One region of the Streptomyces sp. NPDC085866 genome, then DNA from elsewhere that is predicted to be linked to it. Evidence: riboswitches for the same ligand, from Rfam matches in the RefSeq annotation. Region 1 holds a riboswitch; each other region holds the start of a gene.
What was found. A riboswitch is a leader RNA that binds a small molecule or an ion and turns the genes downstream of it on or off. The one in region 1 is predicted to bind cyclic di-AMP.
Positions count from the first base shown of each region.

Region 2: another riboswitch for cyclic di-AMP. It lies ahead of ACIF83_RS16165 (transglycosylase family protein); the one in region 1 lies ahead of ACIF83_RS20300 (NlpC/P60 family protein).
Region 3: another riboswitch for cyclic di-AMP. It lies ahead of ACIF83_RS26740 (NlpC/P60 family protein); the one in region 1 lies ahead of ACIF83_RS20300 (NlpC/P60 family protein).

Region 1 covers NZ_JBITSQ010000007.1:392,593-397,194, forward strand. Annotated here, with positions in the region: gene ACIF83_RS20295 (DUF1996 domain-containing protein) at 1-627, opposite strand, end outside; cyclic di-AMP (ydaO/yuaA leader) riboswitch at 959-1,129, shown strand; gene ACIF83_RS20300 (NlpC/P60 family protein) at 1,140-3,350, shown strand; gene ACIF83_RS20305 (NAD-dependent epimerase/dehydratase family protein) at 3,370-4,431, opposite strand; gene ACIF83_RS20310 (FAD-dependent oxidoreductase) at 4,599-4,602, shown strand, end outside.
Region 2 covers NZ_JBITSQ010000006.1:95,529-100,130, reverse strand. Annotated here, with positions in the region: gene ACIF83_RS16175 (cytochrome P450) at 1-154, shown strand, start outside; gene ACIF83_RS16170 (transglycosylase family protein) at 351-1,394, shown strand; cyclic di-AMP (ydaO/yuaA leader) riboswitch at 1,578-1,746, shown strand; gene ACIF83_RS16165 (transglycosylase family protein) at 1,751-2,440, shown strand; gene eno (phosphopyruvate hydratase) at 2,816-4,102, shown strand; gene ACIF83_RS16155 (septum formation initiator family protein) at 4,252-4,602, shown strand, end outside.
Region 3 covers NZ_JBITSQ010000010.1:310,894-315,495, forward strand. Annotated here, with positions in the region: gene ACIF83_RS26730 (hypothetical protein) at 1-175, shown strand, start outside; gene ACIF83_RS26735 (tellurite resistance/C4-dicarboxylate transporter family protein) at 179-1,147, opposite strand; gene ACIF83_RS26740 (NlpC/P60 family protein) at 1,252-2,418, opposite strand; cyclic di-AMP (ydaO/yuaA leader) riboswitch at 2,427-2,600, opposite strand; gene pcrA (DNA helicase PcrA) at 2,864-4,602, shown strand, end outside.

The DNA of each region.
Region 1 (4,602 bases):
CTCGGAGGTGAACGTGCCGCGCGACGCGTCGTCCTGCCGGGGCGGGTTCGGCACGTTCGGCTGTACGGAGGTGATGTCCGCGTAGTCGGAGGCGACGGGACCGTTGCCGCCCTGGCCGGCGCCGTTCTGGCCCTGGCCGGTGCCCTGTTGGGCTCCGTCGCTCGGGGTGGCGCTGCCCTGGCCGGCGTTGCCGGTGTCGCCGCCGGCGCCGTCCTGGGCAGGGCGCAGGGTGCAGGCGGCCAGGGATTCCAGTCCTTCCGGCCGGTCACCGACCTGGTCGATGGCGACGGCGATCCGCTCGATCGTGGCCGACCGCTTCTCCTTCAGCGGGTTCATGATGGGCTCGTCCGCCGCCGTGGGGTCCTGGCGGACGGAATCGGCCGACGCCTGGAGTTGCTGGTAGGCGGCCGCGATCTGCTGGTCCAGCTGGGCGAGTTCACGGTCGACGGCCTCGCGGGCGCCGTCCGGCACCGTCGTCAGCCGGCTGCCGACGTCCGGGCAGTCGATCGTGGCCATGCCCGCGGAGCGGACCTGTCCGGTCGCGTCGGGGCCGCTGTCCCCGCCCCATGTGCCCTCGGTGGCCGAGGCGTAGACATTCGCCGCGACGAGCCCGCCTCCGCCCAGCATCAGGGCGACCGCTGCGAAGGTCGCGCGTCGTGCACGGGTCGGGCGTCTGCGCGTGTTGCGTCCCACGGAAGTACCTCTGAGTCTGTCGAGCGGCTCGGCATGGAAATCCCCCGCCCCATACGGATCCGGGCGCCCGAGTGTTCAGGCGTCCCGAGAATTCATCAGAATCTCATAGGCACCGCGTCACCCGGAGGGTGACCCATCTCGAATGGCAAGACGAACATCACATATCTGTATCGGACATTGCGCACTTCAACCTTCACACGGGCCACACAAATTGGCTAGGTTGACGACCAGGCCGCACGGCTCCCCCGGCGAACCGCGCCGGGCCGCGTGGCCTCCGCCGAATCCGGTGCACCGTGGAGTGCCGCCGGAGCCGGGACCCGACCGACTTCGGGGTGAATCGGCCAACGCCCTCGCGGGCGACGGTCGTAGGGCACGCCTTCCGGAACCGACCGCCCGAACCCGACAGCTGACTCGGTAGGCGGAGCACGGAAGGAGTGCGTCCCTTCATGGCGACGGACAGCCGCGACGAGGTCCGGCAGCGAATCAGCTCCCTCTACGACCGGGCCGAGGACGAGACCGGGAACTTCAACGCGACTCGGGCCATGGCGGGGGCGACACGGACCCGTGGTGTTCCGCTGGCCAAGCGGCCGGAACGGCGCTCGGATCCGGCCCTCGACGAGGTGGCCAAGCAGTGGTTCGAAGGGGCGCGGGCCAAGCTCGGCCCGTCCGCCCCGGCGGTCCTGCCGGCGGACCGGATGCCCGGCCGGCGGGCCGCCCCGGCCCGCTCCTCGGACCGAACCGGCGGCGATCGCCCCGGCGGTGACCGGGAGACACCGGGGCGAGGTCTGCCGGAGTTGCCCGCCGGGCCTTCGGGGCGGACGGGTGCCCGTGCGCTGCCGGAGCTGCCGCGTGGGGCTGCCGCCGAGCCGACCGCTCGGCCCGTCCCCGAGCTGACGAGCCGCGCCCTTCCCGAACTGACCAGCCGGGTCATGGAAGTAGCGGCCGACCGCACCGCCCTGGAGCTCCCCGGCCGAGCCTCGGCCGAGCCGCCGAACCGGGCCATGCTGGAACCGGCGGGCCGCACCTCGGCACCGACGGCCGCCCTGCCTCTCGCCGCCTCCCCGGCGATCCCTCAGCAGGAGCCCCGGGCACTGCCCGCCCCTGCCACCGGCTCCCGGCGGCCCGCCCCGGCCGTGTCCAAGGCGGAGAACCGGCGCAAACTCGCCGCGGCCCGGGACGTGTTGTCCCGCGGCATCGCCCTGCGCGCCGCGGCCGCCCAGCCCACTCCCGCGCCGGACGCCCTGGGCACCACGGCGGGTCAGGCGCCACGGCCGACCGAGGACCAGTGGCGCGCACCGCAGTGGGCGGCACCCGGCGTGTTCCCGGCGCAGGAGACGACCGGCGCCCTCGGCACGGCCGCACTCCCGGCCGGCAGCGAGCCCTTCAGCCGTCCGGCCGCGACGGCCCCTTTGACCGACACGGGCTCCTTCGCCGCGCCGCTGCCTGCGGGCCTCCCGGCTGACACCGGGTCCTTCGCAGCGCCCCTTCCGGCCGACACCGGGGCTTACGCCGCGCCCCTCCCGACCGACACCGGCTCCTACGCCGCGCCCCTCCCGACCGACACCGGCTCCTTCGCCGCGCCCCTCCCGACCGACACCGGCTCCTACGCCGCGCCCCTCCCCATCGACACCGGGGCTTTCGCAGCGCCGCGCCCCGTCGACACCGGGTCCTTCACCGCGCCCCTCCCGACCAACACCGGAGCTTTCGCCGCGCCTCCCACGACCGACAACGGTTCCTTCGCCGCGCCAGTCACCGTCGGCACCGGGGCTTTCGCAGCGCCGCGCCCCGTCGACACCGGAGCTTTCGCAGCGCCGCGCCCCGTCGACACCGGAGCTTTCGCCGCGCCCCTCCCGACCGACACCAGCTCCTTCGCCGCGCCCCTCCCCATCGACACCGGGGCCTTCGCAGCGCCGCGCCCCGTCGACACCGGGTCCTTCACCGCACCCCTCCCGACCAACACCGGAGCTTTCGCCGCGCCCCTCCCGACCGACACCGGCTCCTTCGCCGCGCCAGTCACCGTCGACACCGGGTCCTTCACCGCCCCCCTTCCGACCGACACCGGAGCTTTCGCCGCGCCCGCCATCGCCGACACAGGGTCCTTCACTGCACCTGTCACAGCCGGCGCAGCCACCTTCGCCCCACCCGCACCCCCAGCCCCAGCCCCAGCCCCAGCCCCAGCCGCCCCCCTCCCCACCGAAACCGGCTCCTTCACCGCACCCCTCACCACCACCCCCACGACCGGCACAGGCTCGTACGCACCCGTCGCACCCGTCGCACCCACCCCGCAGTCACCCCGCGCCCTACGCGCCGAGAAGGCCATCGCCTTCGCTCGGGCGCAGATCGGGAAGCCGTGTGTGTGGGGTGCGATGGGGCCGGACTCGTACGACTGCTCCAGCCTCACCCAGGCGGCGTGGAAGGCGGCCGGGGTCACGCTGCCGCGGGCCGCGCACCAGCAGGCGCTCGGGGGCTCGCCGGTCACCCTGGCCGCTCTCGAACCCGGTGACCTCGTCCTCTTCTTCGACGACGACCGGCATGTGGGCCTGCACACCGGCAACGGCATGATGATCCACGCGCCGGGCCCCGGGTCGTACATTTGCGAGGAGTCGATCTACGGCGCCGGGGAGGCGGCGATCCACCGGGTGATCCGGCCGGCGTGATGCCGCGGGCGGGCTCGCCTCAGCCCGGTCGGCGCCGTCGCGCGCGCCAGCTCTCGTAGTGGTCCAGCAGGGTCTCCGCCACCGGCCGGTAGGTGAGCCCCAGTTCGTCGATGCCGCGGCGGTTGTCGACGCGGAAGCGGATGCCGAGGTGCTTGCGTATGTAGTCCTGGGTGAGGCCGAAGGAGGGGCCCAGGACGCGTACCGGCCAGTGCGGGAGCGCGGTGCGCGGCAGGCGCGGGTCGTAGGGGTGGCGGGTACGGATGATGCGGGCCATCTCGTGGAACGAAGTCATCGTCTCGGCCGCCACGATGTAGCGGCCCTTTGCCCCGGGGTTCTCGGCGGCCGCGATGTGCGCGTCGGCAACATCCCGTACGTCGGCCGTGGTGAAGCTGAAGTCGGGGGCTCCGTAGCAGAAGTACCCCTTGAACAGCTCGTCGAGGAGGAAGAGGCTGCCGGACTCGGAGGCGGGGGTGAGGGAAGGGCCCAGGATCAGGCCGGGGTTGACGGACACCATGCGCCAGCGGTCCTGTGCCGCCTCGGCGTCCCGGGCCGCGCGTTCGGCGACGGTCTTGGCGTAGTGGTAGGGATTGTTCTCGGCCGTGCTGGTGGTGTTGAAGTACCGCTCGGACAGCACCTGGCCGTCCATGTGCAGGACGTCCGCATAGTCACCGAACACCGCGCCCACGGTGGAGGTGAACACCAGGGTCCGGACCTCCGGGGTCCGCTCGATGCTCGCCAGGACGTTGCGGGTGCCGAGCAGCGCCGGGTCCACCACGTCCCGCCGGGCGTTCCTGATCCGCTCCGGCATGAGGAACGGCGAGGCCACGTGGAAGACGATCGGACAGCCGCGGAACGCCTCGTCGAACGAGCCTTCCTCCAGCAAGTCCGCCTCGAACAGCGTCAGTCGACCGGGGAAGGCCTCCTGCATCTCCCACAGCGGCCGCGCCTTCGCCGCGTTCGCGCTGCTGCGTACAGTGGTGCGGACACGGTAGCCACGCTCCAGCAGCCGTCGCACGAGATGGCTGCCGACGAAGCCGCTGCCGCCGGTCACCACGACGGTCGTCTCCCCGCGTCCGCCCACGCGCCCTCCTCCGCAAGAGACCCCGGGCAAGCGACCCCATAAGAGACCCCTGGAGAAGTCATAAGATCCACTTATGAGGTCATAGACCGGACCCGTGTACTAACTTAGGTCTGCCTTAGTCTAGGCTTCCCACTCGAGTATCTGATCACGCTCGAAGGGAACTGATCATGC
Region 2 (4,602 bases), on a different contig from region 1:
CGCCCGTCTGGAGGGCCAGACCGCGCTCGCCACCCTCCTCACCCGCCTCCCCGACCTGCGGCTCGGGGCGGACCCGGCCGAGCTGCGCTGGCGCGGCGGACTCATCATGCGGGGCGTGCGCACCCTCCCCGTGGAGTTCACGCCCGCCCTCTGAGCGCGGCTCGAACAGGCCGGACGCGGACAGACGTTCACACAGTCGAACATGACAGACACTCTCTTCTGTGATCTTCACGTGATCTGTGCGGCATTAACTTGTGACAAGTGATCGTCTGCCGATACGTTCACTCATCAGCGTGGCCCCCGAGTTCCATCGGCCATGCCGGCCCCGCCGTCGTACGAAAGGCTTCCGCATGCTCTCCGGGAACGGTCGTCACCGTCGCCCCCGCCAGGCTCCGGCCCTCCTCGTCGCGGCCGGCGTGACCGGCTCCGCCATCGCCATCCCGCTCCTCGGTGCGGCGAGCGCCAACGCGGCCGACGGCACCACATGGGACAAGGTGGCCGAGTGCGAGAGCGGCGGCTCCTGGAGTGCCGACACCGGCAACGGTTACTACGGCGGTCTGCAGATATCCCAGGGCGACTGGGCCAAGTACGGCGGCACGAAGTACGCCTCCAGCGCCGACCAGGCCAGCCGTTCACAGCAGATCGCCGTCGCCGAGAAGATTCTCGCCGACCAGGGCACCACTCCCTGGGCCACCTGCGCCCTGCTCGCCGGCATGACCTCGAAGTCCGGCTCCGTGGATGTCGACACGGGCGTCTCGGGCTCCGACTCGGGCTCGGCGCAATCCGGTGACTCCTCCACGTCCTCGGACTCGTCCAACCAGGACGGCAATTCCGGTTCCGACGAGAATTCCGACCCGTCCGATCTGCCGGATTCGTCCTCCTCGTCGCCCTCGTCCGACTCTTCTTCGGATGCGACGACCATGCCGTCCCCGAGTGCCGACAAGGGTGCCGACTCCAAGGGTTCCGGCAAGGGGGTAGACACTCCCAAGTCCGACAAATCCGTATCGCCCGGCTCCGGGGATGTCCAGGGCGGCGAGTCCGTCACTACGGATCCCGCAACGGAAGACTCGGACAATTCGTGGCAGACCAGCAGCTCTTGGAGCCTGGTCGACACCGGCGCCCTCAGCAGTGGCGGACGTCACCGCGGTGCGAGTGCGGACGAAAGTACGGCAAACGGTCAGAGCGACACCCCGTCGGGTCGCCACGCCGACCGCGACCCGGGCACCTACACCGTCCGCGAGGGCGACACCCTCGTCTCCATCGCCGACTCCCTTGACCTCGACGGTGGATGGCACGCGCTCTACGCCGAGAACAAGAAGGCCATCGGCACCGACCCGAACCACATCAGTGCCGGTCAGACCCTGAAAGTCGGTGCCGAAAAGGGCGATAAGTAGCGGGAGTTGACGCCCCGCTTCGCTCCTTAATGTCCGTTTTGGCGAAAGTGTGGGATGAGTCTCAGAAGCCCTGATCGTCTTTGAAATTCCGCCGATCGCCTGTCTACGGTCAAGGCCGCTCGTCACCACGAGCCCCGGCATCCGCAACGCCGAGTCCTGCCAGCGGTTGCCCGGGAACAGTCGTCGCGTCATGCGCCGTAGGCAGGAGCGGGGGACCCAAGGTAAGTGCCGGGACCGGCAGTTGATGTCGGTACCGGCTTGGGGTGAAGCCGCGTCCCGTAAGGGTCGCGGCCGGGCAACTCAACCGGCCCGAACCCGACAGCTCACCTCGCAGGCGTCGGTGAGGGGATCGATCCATGCTGTTCTCCGGCAAGGGCAAGCACCGTCGTCCGTTCAAGGCCACCCGTGTCATCGCGCTCGCCGGTGTCACCGGCGCCGCCGTCGCCGCCCCGCTGATGGCGGCCGGCAACGCCTCCGCCGCCACCGCCTCCGAGTGGGACGCGGTCGCCCAGTGCGAGTCCGGCGGCAACTGGGCGATCAACACCGGCAACGGCTACTACGGCGGCCTGCAGTTCTCCGCCTCCACCTGGGCCGCCTACGGTGGCACGGCCTACGCCGCCCGCGCCGACCTGGCCACCAAGCAGCAGCAGATCACCGTCGCCGAGAAGGTCCTCGCCTCCCAGGGCAAGGGCGCCTGGCCGGTCTGCGGCACGGGCCTGTCGAGCACCCCGTACAGCGGCACCGCGGCGGCCCCGTCGAGCAGCAGCTCCTCGAAGACCACCACGACCACCACCCGCGCCACCGAGCAGCAGGCCGCCTCCCGGTCCGCCGAGCGCCCGGCCGCGAGCCAGACCGTCACCACCCCGACCGGCAAGAAGGTCAAGAAGGGTGACGGCGAGTACAAGGTGGTCAAGGGTGACACCCTCGGCGCGATCGCCGAGAAGCACAAGGTCAACGGCGGCTGGAAGAAGCTGTTCGAGCTGAACAAGGACATCGTCGAGGACGCGAACCTCATCTACCCGGGCCAGCAGCTGCACCTGAAGTGACACCTGGCTCCCACCGGAACCACAGTGCTCTCACAAGGCCTGCCCCCACTCTGAAGGCCTCGTGAGGGTCGTCCCCCCGTCCCCACGGGCTCCCCGCCCCGGCGCGTGTTCCCCCGTACGCGCCGGGGCGGGGTTGTTTGTGTCTCCTCGCCTTGTTTCCCCGCCCCGTTTCCCCTCTCTCCCCGCCTGTTTCCCCACTCTTCGGCCGGGCCTCATTCACAAGCCCCTTTGTTCCGAGCCTGAACAATAGGTACGGTCTCCCTGTCCCTCCCTGTCCACGGGACGGTCGGTCGGTGGCCGACGCCCCCGGGACGGTTAGGCTCTAGGCGCAAGGCACACAAGCCCCGCACAACCAGCGTCACATCCACGAAGGAGATGCTCGTGCCGTCCATCGACGTCGTCGTAGCCCGGGAAATCCTGGACTCCCGAGGCAACCCCACGGTCGAGGTCGAGGTCGGCCTCGACGACGGCAGCACGGGTCGTGCCGCCGTCCCGTCCGGCGCCTCCACCGGCGCCTTCGAGGCCATCGAGCTGCGCGACGGTGACCCGAACCGCTACCAGGGCAAGGGCGTCGAGAAGGCCGTCCTCGCCGTCATCGAGCAGATCGGCCCGGAGCTGGTCGGCTACGACGCCACCGAGCAGCGCCTGATCGACCAGGCCATGTTCGACCTGGACGCCACCGACAACAAGGGCTCCCTCGGCGCCAACGCCATCCTCGGCGTCTCCCTCGCCGTCGCCCACGCCGCCTCCGAGGCCAGCGACCTCCCGCTCTTCCGCTACCTGGGCGGCCCGAACGCGCACCTGCTGCCGGTGCCGATGATGAACATCCTGAACGGCGGCTCGCACGCCGACTCCAACGTGGACATCCAGGAGTTCATGATCGCCCCGATCGGCGCGGAGTCCTTCTCCGAGGCCCTGCGCTGGGGCACCGAGGTCTACCACACCCTCAAGAAGGTCCTGAAGGGCAAGGGCCTGTCCACCGGCCTCGGCGACGAGGGCGGCTTCGCCCCGAACCTCGGCTCCAACCGCGAGGCCCTCGACCTCATCCTCGAGGCCATCAAGCAGGCCGGCTACGTCCCCGGTGAGCAGATCGCGCTCGCGCTCGACGTCGCAGCGTCCGAGTTCTACAAGGACGGCAAGTACGAGTTCGAGGGCAAGTCCCGCTCGGCCGCCGAGATGACCGAGTACTACGAGGAGCTCGTTGCGGCCTACCCGCTCGTCTCCATCGAGGACCCGCTGTTCGAGGACGACTGGGCCGGCTGGAAGGTCATCACCGACAAGCTCGGCGACAAGGTCCAGCTGGTCGGCGACGACCTGTTCGTCACCAACCCGGAGCGCCTGGCCCGCGGCATCGAGGAGGGCACCGCCAACGCCCTGCTCGTGAAGGTGAACCAGATCGGTTCGCTGACCGAGACCCTGGACGCCGTCGAGCTGGCCCAGCGCAACGGCTTCAAGTGCATGATGTCCCACCGCTCCGGCGAGACCGAGGACGTCACCATCGCCGACCTGGCCGTCGCCACCAACTGCGGCCAGATCAAGACCGGCGCCCCGGCCCGCTCCGAGCGCGTCGCCAAGTACAACCAGCTGCTGCGCATCGAGGAGATCCTCGACGACGCCGCGGTGTACGCCGGCCGCTCGGCCTTTCCCCGCTTCAAGGGCTGAGCGTTCCCGCACGTCCGCTCTGCGGACCATCGGGCACAGCAAGGGCTGACCCATCTCGGGCTAAGCCTTAGCCAGTCGTACGTACGTCCCCGTACTCGGTCCCGTACCGTGTGCGGGGACGTACGCACGTGTGAAGGGGAGGCGGGGACATGGCCGTGAAGGACCGGGACCGGTTCTCCACCGCGACCAGGCTCAAGCTGCTCGGCGAGCAGACGGCTGCCCGCGTCTACCGCTCCCAGACCAAGCGACAGGCCCGCCGCTCCCGTCTCACCGGCCGCGCGGCGCTGCTGGCGCTCGTGCTGTGCTCGCTGATCGTCGCGCTCGCCTATCCGATGCGGCAGTACGTCTCCCAGCGCGCCGAGATCGCCGACCAGCAGCGGCAGCAGGAGCAGGCCCGCAAGCGCGTGGAACAGCTGCGCGACCTCAAGGCGCGGTGGCAGGACGACGCCTATGCCGAGCAGCAGATCCGCCGCCGGCTGCACTATGTGATGCCCGGTGAG
Region 3 (4,602 bases), on a different contig from region 1:
GGCCGATGGCCACCACGTCAACACCGTCAAGATCGGCGTGAAGCTGGCCCTGCTGATCGTGATCCTCGGGCTGGTGTACGTGAAGCGCGACGAGGAGAAGGTGGACAAGAGCCTCTTCGGGCTGGTCGGCCTGCTGACCACGGCGAACATCTTCATCGCCGTGCTGTGGACGTGACGTTCAGCGCCGTCCGCTGATCCCGGCGCGGGCCGCGAGGGCCGCGCCGGCCGCGACCACGACCCACGCCGCCACCGCCACCCACACCAACACCTGCCCCGGCCCCTTCAACCACCCGGTGCCCACGGCGGCCGCCACCGACAACGTGGCCGCCCCGGTCATCCCCATGGGGAACACCGTCGCCCAGCGCCGCATGTCGTAGCGCAGGCGCGGCCGGGCCACCTCGGCGATCAGCAGAACCACGTACCAGGCCAGGTCCAGGAAGAGCAGCGCCACCGTCACGTTCCGCAGAACGCCCCGGTCGTCGTCGTTCCACAGGTACAGCCGCGGACTGTCGGCGGAGAGCAGTTTCGCCCCGGCCAGCGCCGAGATGGCGAGCGCCCCGCCCGCGATCCATTGGTCCCCGGCCCCCTCGACGACCTGCCGCCGATCGAAGCGCGGCAGGTCGAGGCCGTAGAGCACCAGGCCCAGCCAGAACAGCACCAGTGCGGCGTGCGCGAGCCAGGCCGTCGTCTCCGCCGCGGCCAGCGTGGCCGCCAGCACCGCAAGCCCCTGTGTGGCCACACAACAAAGGAACACCGCTCCCGGCATGTGCCGCTCCCAGTGCTGTACGACCAGGTACAGCAGCACCGGCCAGAGCACGAGGGCCAGCGCCAGCGCCACCTCGGCCGGCGTCTGCCGGCCGAGCGCCGAGAACCGGGTGCCGAGCACGGCCGTGGCGGCGACGGCAGTGAGCGAGCCCGGGCTGTGCGCCTCGGCCACCCAGCGCTCCCGCTGCGCCACCAGCCGTACGAGGAAGTCGGCGGCCAGCGCCACCCAGGCGACGCAGGCCAGCCACAGGAAGACCCGGGACACCGTCTCGGCGCCCGTCTGATGCAGGCCCACCGAGACGATGCCGGTCGCCATGACGGCGGCACCCGCCGCCGACGGACGCCCCGCCCACCACGTACGCAGAGCCGAGATGCCGGGCATGGGCCCGATGCTAGGCAGCCGCGCGGGCGGGGCACGGAGGCCACGCGCGCGCGTGGCGCTCGAAACCTCGAAAAGGGGACGGCAGGGCTGGACGGAGGGGACGGTCAGGCGGGGCGGACCACGCTGTGGATGATCGATTCGCCGCCGTAGTAGATCGACTCCTCGCGGACGTACGCGCCGGGCTTGGGGGCGTGGATCATCATGCCGTTGCCTATGTAGATGCCGACGTGGCTGATGTCGTCGTAGAAGAAGATCAGGTCACCGGGCCTCGCATCGGCGAGGGAGACCGTGGTTCCCACGTTCACCTGGTCGTAGGTGGTGCGCGGGAGCGCGACGCCGGCGGCCTTCCAGGAGGCCTGGGTGAGGCCCGAGCAGTCGTACGAGCCGGGTCCGGTGGCGCCCCACACGTACGGCTTTCCGATCTGGGCGCGGGCGAAGGCGATCGCCTTCTCGGCCTTGGTGGCGTACGTCCCGGAGGACGTCGACGAGCCGCCGGAGCCGGACGAGCCGCTCGTCGTGGACGAACCGCCGGCCTGCTGCGCCTGCTGCTCCGCCTTGGCCTGTGCAGCCTGCTGCTTCGCCAGCTCCGCGGCCTTGCGCGCGGCCTCCTCCTGCTTCTGCCGCTCGATCGCCGCCAGCCGGGCCTTCTCCTCGGCCGTCAGCTGGGACAGCAGCTTGCGCGCGGAGGCGAGCTTCTTCTGGACGCCGGCCTTGGCGGCCTGCAGCTCGCTCTGCGACTCGGACAGCGCCTGGAGGCTCTTGGCGGCCTCCTGCCGCTTCTTCATGGTCGCGGCCTGCTCGGTGACGTAGTCGTCGACGGCGCTCTTCTGCCGCGAGGTCAGCCGGTTCATCAGCTGGCTCTCGTCGAAGTAGTCCTGGGGACTGTCCGCGAGCAGGAAGGTGGCGGTGTCGGGCGTGGCGGCCCCGGTCCGGTACTGGGCGGCGGCGAACGAACCCAGCCTCTCGCGGGCCTTGTTCATCCGGGCGGTCCGCCGGGCGACCTCTTCGCGCAGGCTGTCGATGTGGGTGCGCTGCTTGCCGGTCTGCTCCTTGGCGGCGTTGTACTTCTCGGTCGCCGACTCCGCCTGACGGTAGAGGTCGTCGACCTTCTTCTCGACCTCCTCCAGGCTCGGCTTTCCGTCGCCCGAGGGAGCGGCGTCGGCCGTCTGGGACAGGACGGCCACGGAGGTGAGGGCGGCGGTGGCCAGGACTGGGGTGCGGAAACCTGCTCCGAGTGTGCCCGCGGGGCGCGTCTTGCGGTGCGACGCCAAGGGAGGCGACTCCTTCCATGTGCCGCCTACCGGGTTAGCTGTCGGGTTCGGGCGGGTGGTCGGAAGGTTTGCCCTACGGCCCTCGTCCCGGGACGGGACGTGTGCCGATTCACCCCAAGGTTCGGTGGGTCCCCGGCTCCGGGCACCGTACGGGGGCGCGCCGGACTCGGCGGAGGCCGCGCGGATCGGCGACGTTCGCCGGAAGGGGGCGTGCGGCCCGCCCCGCAACCTAGCCAACTGGTGTGTCTCGTGTGAAGGTTGGTGCACGATATGTCCGATACATTTTCGTGACCTGAGTGTGGGACCGCTCCCGTGTCACAGTGTGATTCCGCTGCGTGAGGGGCTGTTCGGCCGACCTGGGCGCGCAGGACCGGCTCTTCCCGAACCGGCCATGTTCCCGGGACGGCGACCGGTTGTCGGTGCGGCGCCCTAGACTCGGAGAGCGATGAGCAGCCTCTTTGACGACAGCTTCCTGGCGGACCTCCAGGCCCCTCGCGGGCGCGAGGAGGAGCCCCCGCCGCCGCCCGAGGACGATCACGCTCCGGAGCCGCTTCCGGACGATCTGTTCGGCGGGAAGTTCGATGTGCCGCCGGACCGGGACGCGTACTACCGCGACGGCGCCCACCGCCCCGCGCTCGACGCGGCCGCACTCCTGGACGGGCTGAACGAGAACCAGCGCGCCGCGGTCGTCCACGCCGACTCCCCGCTGCTCATCGTCGCCGGCGCCGGCTCCGGCAAGACCCGTGTGCTCACCCACCGCATCGCCCACCTGCTCGCCGAGCGGAACGTGCATCCGGGCCAGATCCTCGCGATCACCTTCACCAACAAGGCCGCGGGCGAGATGAAGGAGCGCGTCGAGCAGCTCGTCGGCCCGCGCGCGAACGCGATGTGGGTCATGACCTTCCACAGCGCGTGCGTACGGATCCTCCGGCGCGAGTCGAAGAAGCTCGGCTTCACGTCGAGCTTCTCCATCTACGACGCCGCCGACAGCAAGCGCCTGATGGCCCTGGTCTGCCGTGACCTGGACCTCGACCCCAAGCGCTTCCCGCCCAAGTCCTTCAGTGCCAAGATCAGCAACCTCAAGAACGAGCTGATCGACGAGGAGGACTTCGCCGCCCAGGCCGGCGACGGCTTCGAGAAGACCCTCGCCCAGGCCTACGCGCTCTACCAGTCGCGGCTGCGCGAGGCCAACGCGCTCGACTTCGACGACCTGATCATGACGACGGTCAACCTGCTGCGTGCCTTCCCGGACGTCGCCGAGCACTACCGCCGCCGCTTCCGACACGTCCTGGTCGACGAGTACCAGGACACCAACCACGCCCAGTACGCGCTGGTGCGCGAGCTGGTCGGCACCGGCGAGCACGATGAGGACGCACCGCCGAACGAGTACGACCTCCCGCCCGCCGAACTGTGCGTGGTGGGTGACGCGGACCAGTCGATCTACGCCTTCCGGGGCGCGACCATCCGCAACATCCTCCAGTTCGAGGAGGACTACCCGAACGCGACGACGATCCTGCTGGAGCAGAACTACCGCTCCACGCAGACCATCCTGTCCGCCGCCAACGCGGTCATCGAGCGCAACGAGTCCCGCCGCCCGAAGAACCTGTGGACCAACGCCGGCCAGGGCGCCCGGATCACCGGTTACGTCGCCGACACCGAGCACGACGAGGCCCAGTTCGTCGCCGACGAGATAGACCGCCTCACGGACGCGGGCGAGGCGAAGTCCGGTGACGTCGCCGTCTTCTACCGCACCAACGCCCAGTCCCGGGTCTTCGAAGAGGTCTTCATCCGCGTCGGCCTGCCCTACAAGGTCGTCGGCGGCGTGCGTTTCTACGAGCGCAAGGAGGTCCGGGACGTCCTGGCCTACCTCCGCGTTCTCGCCAATCCCGAGGACTCGGTGCCGCTGCGCCGCATCCTCAACGTCCCCAAGCGGGGCATCGGCGAGCGCGCCGAGGCGATGATCGACGCCCTCTCCCAGCGCGAGAAGATCAGCTTCCCGCAGGCCCTCAAGCGCGTGGACGAGGCGTACGGCATGGCCGCGCGGTCCACCAACGCGGTCAAGCGGTTCAACACGCTGATGGAGGACCTGCGTACGATCGTGGAGTCCGGTGCCGGACCGGCGACCGTCCTGGAGGCGGTGCTCGAACGCACCGGCTACCTGGCCGAGTTGCAGGCCTCGACCGA